2 regions of the Sphingomonas ginsenosidivorax genome follow, and region 1 is predicted to be linked to the other one. Evidence: predicted binding sites of a transcription regulator. Region 1 holds the regulator's gene; the other holds the start of a gene.
What was found. The regulator LexA, encoded in region 1, represses DNA repair genes until DNA is damaged. The targets are predictions, from matches to a motif close to GTTCCNCNCTTGTTCT.
Positions count from the first base shown of each region.

Region 2: the regulator LexA is predicted to act here: its motif matches at 2,016-2,031, upstream of FSB78_RS18245 (ImuA family protein).

Region 1 covers NZ_VOQR01000001.1:750,674-755,064, reverse strand. Annotated here, with positions in the region: gene trpC (indole-3-glycerol phosphate synthase TrpC) at 1-237, shown strand, start outside; gene moaC (cyclic pyranopterin monophosphate synthase MoaC) at 234-701, shown strand; gene FSB78_RS19060 (hypothetical protein) at 983-1,147, shown strand; gene FSB78_RS03315 (molybdopterin molybdotransferase MoeA) at 1,147-2,328, shown strand; gene lexA (transcriptional repressor LexA) at 2,408-3,079, shown strand; gene FSB78_RS03305 (ComEC/Rec2 family competence protein) at 3,216-4,391, opposite strand, start outside.
Region 2 covers NZ_VOQR01000002.1:17,110-21,500, reverse strand. Annotated here, with positions in the region: gene FSB78_RS18260 (single-stranded DNA-binding protein) at 1-66, shown strand, start outside; gene FSB78_RS18255 (hypothetical protein) at 286-729, shown strand; gene FSB78_RS18250 (DUF7146 domain-containing protein) at 955-1,887, shown strand; gene FSB78_RS18245 (ImuA family protein) at 2,051-2,812, shown strand; gene FSB78_RS18240 (Y-family DNA polymerase) at 2,973-4,391, shown strand, end outside.

The sequences.
Region 1 (4,391 bases):
GTCAACAACCGCGACCTGCGCGACTTCTCGGTCGATTTCCGCCGCACGTTTGATCTGGTCGCGCTCGCGCCCAAGGACTGCACCTTCGTCGCGGAGAGCGGCCTCACCAGCCGCGCCGACCTCGACGCGCTCGCCGAAAAAGGCGTGCATTGCTTCCTGATCGGCGAGGCGCTGATGCGGCAGCCCGATATCGAGGCTGCGACGCGCGCGCTGCTCGCCCCCGCATCCTCGACATGAGCGGCCTCACGCATATCGACGCCGACGGTGCCGCACGGATGGTCGACGTCGGCGGCAAGGCCGTCACGACGCGGATCGGGGTCGCCAGCGGACGAATCACGATGTCGCCCGAGGCCGCCACTGCGATCGCTGCGGGCACCGCGAAGAAGGGCGACGTCCTCGCCGTCGCGCGCGTCGCCGGAATCATGGCGGCCAAGCGCACCAGCGACCTGATCCCGCTCTGCCACCCGCTGCCGCTCAATTCGGTCGACATCGCGCTGGACGTCGACGACACTGGCGTCACCGTCACCGCGACGACCTCGACCGACGGCAAGACCGGCGTCGAGATGGAGGCGCTGACCGCGGTCTCGGTCACGCTGCTGACCATCTACGACATGGCAAAAGCGATCGATAAGGGCATGATCCTGAGCGACATTCGCCTGCTGTCGAAGCGCGGCGGCAAGTCGGGCGACTGGACCGCCTGAGGCGCTCGCCTAGCGCCTCCCGTCATCCTGACGAAAGTCAGGACCCAGGGCCCCGTGCGCGACGCCTGCCCCCGCGGAACAAGGCGGCGGTCGGCAGCCGAAACTCCTCAAGACACACTTCCCCGGCGAAGGCCGGGGCCCAGTTGGGAGGTAGCCGTGACGGAGCGCCACCCTACGTTACCCTTGTTCCCCAACTGGGCCCCGGCCTTCGCCGGGGAACCTGACCTCGCCAGGATGACTCAGCGCTGTCCTACACAGCCAGGATATGCCAGCCCCGTGGCATGATCCGCCGCGCCACCTCCCCGAAAAACCTCGACGTCCAGCGCCCCCTCAACATCGGCGCCGCGAAACCCTTGGACGCCCGCAACGTTCTCGACATGCGCGACGCAAAACCCGTTCGTCGTCTCAACATTCTCAACATTCGCGCCGGAACAGCCCCTCGATGATCCAACTCCTCCCCGTCGCGGATGCCCAGTCGCGGCTGTTCGCGCTCGCGCCCCGTGTCGAGTCCGAGACGCTTCCCTTGCGCGACGCCGCCGGCCGCTGGGCCGCGCAGGACATCCTTGCCAACCGCACGCAGCCCGCCGCCGACCTCTCGGCGATGGACGGCTATGCGATCCGCTTCGCCGACATGCCCGGACCCTGGACCGTGATCGGCGAAAGCGCGGCGGGACGTGCCTTCGACGGCGAGGTCCGCACCGGCGAGGCGGTCCGCATCTTCACCGGCGCCGCGCTGCCCGCGGGCGCCGACACCGTGCTGATCCAGGAAGAGGCCGCGCGCGCGGGCGAGGCTCTTACGCTGGACGGCGAAGGGCCGCCCTATCTCGGGCGCAACACTCGCGCGCGCGGGCTCGACTTCACCATCGGCGACCGGCTGGTGGCCAAGGGCGACCGTCTGACGCCAGCGCGGATCGCGGTCGCGGCGACCGGGGGGCACGGCACGCTCGGCGTCAACCGTCGCATCCGCGTCGCGGTCGCGGCGACCGGTGACGAGCTCGTCCCCCCCGGCTCCACCACCTCCGGCCTCGCGCTGCCCGAATCGAACGGCATCATGATCGCGGCGATGCTCGCGGACCTGCCCGTCGACATCGTCGATCTGGGCATCCTGCCCGACCGGCTCGAGACCTTGCGCGATGCCTTCGCGGCAGCACGATGCGACCTGCTCGTCACCACCGGCGGCGCGTCGGTCGGCGACCACGACCTGGTGCGCCCGGCGATCGAGGCGGCGGGCGGCGTCATCGATTTCTGGCGGATCGCGCTGCGGCCGGGCAAGCCGATGATGGCCGGCCGGCTCCGCGACGCGACCGTGCTCAGCCTGCCCGGCAACCCGGTTTCGGCGTTCGTCACCGCGACACTGTTCGTCCGCCCGCTGGTCGCACACATGGCCGGTGCCCGCGATCCGCTGCCGCAGACGACGCACGCACTGCTCGGCGAAGATCTCGCGGCGAACAACGCGCGCACCGATTATATGCGCGCCGAAATCAGGGACGGCCGCGCCTATGCCTCGACGATCCAGGACAGTTCGATGCTGCTCACGCTCGCCCGTTCGACCTGCCTGATCGTGCGCCCCGGCAACGCGCCTGCCGCCAAGGCAGGCGACTCGGCGGAAATCCTGGTGATTGCCTGACCGGTGCTTGACCCAGCACTTGACGTGGTAAATTTTGTTCCATAGAAGTTCCCAGTCTGTTCCGGGCCGGAGAATTGCCATGCTCACGCGCAAGCAGCACGAGCTCGTCTGCTTCATCAACGATCGTCTCGAGGATACCGGGGTGTCGCCCTCGTTCGAGGAGATGAAGGACGCGCTCGACCTCAAGTCGAAGTCGGGCGTCCACCGCCTGATCAGCGCGCTCGAGGAACGCAACTTCATCCGCCGCCTGCCCAATCGCGCCCGCGCACTCGAAGTGCTGCGGATGCCCGAACGCGCCGAGAAGAAGGCGCCGGCCAAGGCGCCTGCCGCTCCCGCCAACGTCAAGTCGGCACCGCAGCCGGCGAACGACGTGATCGAGATTCCGCTGCACGGCCGGATCGCCGCCGGCGTGCCGATCGAGGCGTTCGAGGGATCGTCGATGCTCGCGGTCCCCGCCGCGCTGCTCGGTGCGGGGGAGCATTATGCGCTCGAGGTTTCGGGCGACTCGATGGTCGAGGCCGGGATCCTCGACGGCGACTATGCCCTCATCCGCCGGACCGAGACCGCCCGTGACGGCGAAATCGTCGTCGCGCTGATCGAGGAAAGCGAGGCGACGCTCAAATTCTTCCGCCGCGAAGGCGCGATGGTCCGCCTCGACCCCGCCAACCGCGCCTACGACCCGCAGCGCTACGCCCCCGCGCAGGTCCGCGTGCAAGGGAAGTTGTCCGGTATCCTGCGCCGCTACGACTGAAGCTCCTGTCTCCCGCGAAGGCGGGAGAAGTCCTGAGCGCGGCGACTGGGAGCTGCCGGGTGCAGGTTCGATGGAAGCGGGACTAGGTATTGCGCGTATTGAAACCGTCATCCTGGGCTCGACCCAGGACCCAGGGTCACGAGTGCTGCGCCTGCGACCCTGGATCCTGACGTTCGTCAGGATGACGGGCCCTCCAGACATGATCGCGTCCTCGAAAACCAGGACGGTGCGTGAACGCGCGCGGCGCCGCCTGCACCCGCCACGGATGCCGATCGCCCGGCGATAAGACCGTCGTTACCCGTCCGGTGCCGAGCGTGACCGCCACGCCCCCCGTCCGCTGCAACGTCCACCGGTCGAGCCGCAGCCACCGCGGCATGCAGCCCCGCGGCAACCCGCGCTCGCTGACGACGATATCGGCAGACCGGCACGCCGCGATTAGCGCGGCCGTCGGCACCGGATACAGGCTCCGCGTCGCCACGATCCGCCACGTGCGCGCGCCCGCGGTGATATCGGTCATGCACAGATCGCGACTGCACCGTGCATCGGGCTGGTCGGACAGCCATGACGGTTCGCCGATCAGCCCACCATTCTCGGCCAGCGTATCGCGGACATAGTCTCCCGCCCGATCCCGCAACAGCGCCAGCCCTGCCGCGGTCCGCACCGCGACATGCCGCCCGTCCCCGGTCACCAGCAGGTCCGGCGCCGGCGTCGCCAGCGCCCAGCTCGCCCCGAACAGCAGTGGCACCAGCCCCAGGCGTCGCCACCGCGTCCGCCACAGCGCGATCCATAGCCCCCCGCCGACCATCGCGGCATAGGCACCGTCAGGCATCGCCGGCAGCGATCGGACAGCGCCCGGCACCGCCGCCACGAGATGCGCAAGCCAGAGGAGAAGGTCGAGCGCCTGCTGGACCAGCCACCACAGGGGCGCACCCAGCTCGACCGCGTCGAGCAGCAACGCCGCCGCCTCCAACGGCATGACGACGAAGGTCGTCAGCGGGATCGCGACGATATTCGCGACCGCGCCGTACAGTCCGGCGCGGTGGAAATGATAGACCGCGATCGGCATCAGCGCCGCCTCGACGACGATCCCCGTCAGCAGCAGCGAACCGAGCGCGCGCGCCAGCCGCCGTGCCGCGCCCTCCTCGTGCGGTCCGAACAGCGCGGTGATCCGCGGATGTTCGTGCAAGGCGACGATGGCGGCGATCGCGGCGAACGACAGCTGGAAGCTCGGGCCCGCCAGCGCCTCCGGCAGCGCGAGCAGGACGATGACTGCGCCCATCGCCAGCGCGCGGAGCGTCACTGCCTGCCGGCC
Region 2 (4,391 bases), on a different contig from region 1:
TACCGCACCGAGCTGATCGCCGACACGTTTTCGGTGCTCTCGAAGAGCGATGGCGAGGAGAGTTGATCATGACGGTGAGCGGCTTTCGGAACTGTAGAGGCACCTCCTCCCCGCTCTCGCGGCGGCATGCCGTTCTGGCGGACCAAATCGCCCGCTTCAGCGGCGCGCTCTCCCGGACCGGCGTGAAGCCCGCATCTGTTGCGGACAGCCGAATAATGATCTCATCTTCATCGTACAGGCAATTTTCTCCTTTCGTTCCGATGTCGGATGAATCAGAGTCTCCTCATGCCGATCCGTCCGGAACATCGCTGGCTGTATCCGATCGATTGGCCCGAAATCAGCAGGATCGTCCGCTTCAAGCGTGCGGGCGGCCGCTGCGAGCACTGCCAGCGACCTCATGGCCGGCGGGTCGCGCAGCTAGCTGGTACGGCAGGGGTGTGGTGGGACGCCGAGATCCGCGCCTGGCGCGACGGTACCGGCCGGCGGCTTCGACAGCCACCCTCGTTCGTTTCGCTCGATGCGATCCGCATGACCCGCAGACCTGTCTATCTCGCTACCGCTCACCTCAACCACGACCCGACGTTCAGCGGACCGCGATGGCGCAACCTCGCTGCGCTGTGCCCCCGGTGCCATATGATCCACGACGCTCCGGAACATCGTCGACGTCGATGGTGGAATGCCTTTCGTCGGCGTGCGCTGGGCGACCTTTTTACCGGCCGCTACACCTAACGTCGGCTCGACTGTGGCCGCCTCCGAAATGCGCGCACTGCCCGTTCGTGCTTTCGAGTAGATTGTGTTCCAACCAGTGGAGACGTGGGAGGGCGGACCGCAACGGCGCCCTCGTTCTTCCGCAGGGCACCAGCGACCAGCTTGTTTCCTCGCGTCTCGTCAGCCTGCGCTCGGCAGGAGAGGCGAGGTTGCCGTCCGGATATTTGGTACTGTCCGGAGGCTCCATTGCTCGATTTCCATCAAACCCACGGAACAATGGCGATGGCGCGACTTCCGCTTGATGCCTCGTCTCGCGCTCAGGCCATCGTCGAGCAGCTCGGCGGGGTGTGGCACGGTACGCGCGGCGAGTGCCGCTGTCCCGCACATGATGATTCAACACCGAGCCTCTCCGTCCGGCTCGGCGATACGGCGATCCTCTTCCACTGTTTCGCTGGCTGTACGCCCGTCGAGGTCATGAAGGCCCTTCAGCGCAATCGGCTTCACGATCGCAGCGCCGTGGTGATGCCGACAGACACGCCCAAGCGTGACATGGGGGCGTTGGCTGTTCGCCTGTGGCGGGCAAGCAGACCGATCGCCGGCACGCTTGCCGAGGAGTACCTTATCGCTCGGGGGCTTTCGCCGCCCTTTTCGAGGGCCTTGCGCTTCAACTCGGAAACCATTTTGGGCGCTGGCAGCGCCAGGCGGGTCATGCCGGCGCTTATCGCGGCTGTCGAAAACGATGTCGGCATCGTCGCCGTACAGCGAACCTTTCTCCACCCGACGAACGTGCTCCAGAAGCCGATCCCCAAGCCAAAGGCCGCCTTGGGTCTGCTCGGGGTAGCTGCGATCCGACTGGCTCCGGCGACGGATGAACTCGGTCTCGCGGAGGGTGTCGAGGACGCGCTCTCGGCGATGGCTTGGTTCGGTACACCGACATGGGCGCTCGGCGGCGTCGAGCGGCTTGCCTTCGTTGCAATCCCTGAGAAGGTACGGCGTGTCATCGTCTATGGTGATCGAGGCCGAGCCGCGGAGCGACTATTGGAGAAAGCGCGTGAACACCTGACCGCGAACGGTCGCGAACTCGTCAGCCGGGTGCCGGAAAACCAAGACGACTGGAACGATGCCTGGCGAGCACGCCTGCGGCTCGCAAGCGATCCGACGATGCAAATGCGGGATTGAAGCGACAGGCAACCGCCTAATTCACGCTCCGCTGTAACCGTCCGCTCCGCTCGGACACATCGGCAAACTTCAGCGACGGTTCGCTGCGCCAGAGCCCGTTTACGACTTGACCAATCGGACTCAACGCTGGAACATAAAGGGAACAACCCGAGTTTAAATTCCCATGCCTGCTGCTATCCAACATCTACCCGCGACCATAGCTCAGCTGCGGACGATCGCGACGCCGGTCACCGACCATCGCATCCTGCCGTTCGGCATCGAGCAACTCGATCGGCGACTCGGGGGAGGAGGGCTTCGGGCAGGTGCGTTGCACGAGGCGGCGGCGCTCAGCGCTTCGCTGGCCGACGAGGCGGCGGCGACGCTCTTCCTGGCCGGTATTGCCGCGCGAGAGGCGGCGGCGCTGGGCGGACCGGTGCTGTGGGCGAGCTGCCGCACCGATCTGTATGCGCCCGGACTCGCTCAGGCAGGACTGCCGGCGGCAAACGTGATCCACGCGCAGCCCCATGACGATGCGGCGCTGCTCGCCGTCGTCGAGGATGCGGTTCGCGATGGCACGCCCTCGGCGATCGTCGCGGAGGTCGGCAAGGTGTCGATGGTCGCCACCAGGCGGCTGCAGCTCGTGGCGGCGGATGCCGACATGCCGGTGCTGCTGCTCCGACGCCGGCGGTCGCGCGAGCGTGATCCGCTCGACGAGCCGTCCGCGGCGTGGACGCGCTGGCGGGTCGGCAGCGCACCGTCGGCACGGTTCGGCGTCGCGGGCGTCGGACGGTCGCGCTGGCTCGTCGAACTCGCCCGTCAGCGCGGGGGCGAACCTTTTTCTCTGATCGTGGAGGGCAGCGATGGGACGGGTCGTCTCGCTGTTCCTGCCGCACTTGGCCATCGAGCGGCTGAGACGGCAGGAACGGTCCGCGTCGCGGCAGCCTGACCGCCCGCCGCTCGAAATCCCCGTCGACGACGATCCCGGTGCCTGCTCCGTCCCGCGCGGCGGCAACTGGCGGCCGGGCGCGCGCTGGGCACGAAGCATGCCGACACGCGTGAACGTGCAAGGCGATATCGCGGCGCTGCCAGCGCATGCGCGGCCGCCTATGCGCGAGCTGGGGCGGCGTTCCGAAGCAGCCGACCATCCGTTCAAGGGACGCTTAGCGTTGCCCCGGACCGTGGCTACGACCCTGGTTCCAGACGTCGCGCATGCGCCGCTCGCGCTGATCGACAAGGTCGGTCGACGCGAGGAGGTGGTTGCCGCCTGCCCAGCAGCGGTCGGTCTCGGCATCCACGTCGGCATGGCCGTTACCCACGCGCGCGCACTCGTGTCCGATCTCGACGTCCGCCCCGCGGAGCCCGCCGCGGACGCCGCGCTGCTCGACCGGCTGGCGCTGCTCGCTGTGCGGCGATGGTCGCCGATCGCCGCCGTGTCGCCGAACGACGGCCTCTTACTCGACCTCGCCGGCTGCGATCACCTGCACGGCGGCGAGGAGCGCTTCTGTCGGCGGCTGCTCGCCTTGTGCCGTCGCGCAGGCTTCACTGGACGAGTCGCGGTCGCGGACACGCCGGGCGCCGCCCATGCACTGGCGCGATACGGGCGGGCAGACCTGATCCGCGTCGAGGCAGGGGACACGGCCGCCGCGATCGCGCCTCTGCCGGTCGCCGCGCTGCGGCTCCCGCCCTCTCCGCTAGAAGCCGCGCGCAAGTTCGGCTTCGAGCGGATCGCGGACCTGCTGCCGGTCGCACGCGGGCCGCTGGCACGCCGTCTGGGGCTTGCCGCAATTAAGCGGCTGGATCAGGCGCTCGGCGCGGTGGCCGAGCCGATCACACCGCGCGACGACCCGGAGGTGCCGATGGCCGAACGGCGGCTGCTCGAACCGATCGGCACGGCGGAGGCCATCGAGCAGGTCATGGCAGACCTCCTCGGTGATCTCGCAGAGGTCCTGCAGCGGCGGGGTCTCGGCGCCCGGTCGCTGCGCCTCGTCGGGCTGCGCGTCGACGGTGGCGAGCAGGTGGTGGCGATCGGAACGTCCCGGCCGACGCGCGAGATCTCACACCTCCTTCGTCTCATGAAGCTGCGCATCGAGCGGATCGATCCTGGCATGGGACTGGAGCAGTTCCGGCTGATCGCGCCGCATACCGAGCCGCTCGATGCGGTCGACCTCGGCGCGGTCCTCGCCGGCGACACGCTCGTGCGCGATCCCGCCCGGCTGGTCGACGTCGTCGCCGGGCGGATCGGCGCGCGCTCGGTCTACCGGAACGCTCCCGTCGACAGCCATGTGCCGGAACGGGCCGTCACCCGCTCCGACCCGGTGATGGTGCCCGGAACATGGCCCGACTGGCAGCGTCCCATCCGCCTGTTCGCGCGTCCGGAACCGCTGTCGCGGGTGATCGCGCTGCTGCCCGACCAGCCGCCGCGTCGCTTCGAGTGGCGGGGGCGGACGCACGCGATCGTCGCCGGCGATGGGCCCGAGCGCATCCATGGCGAGTGGTGGCGCCGCGATGCCGAGGTCTGGGCGGTG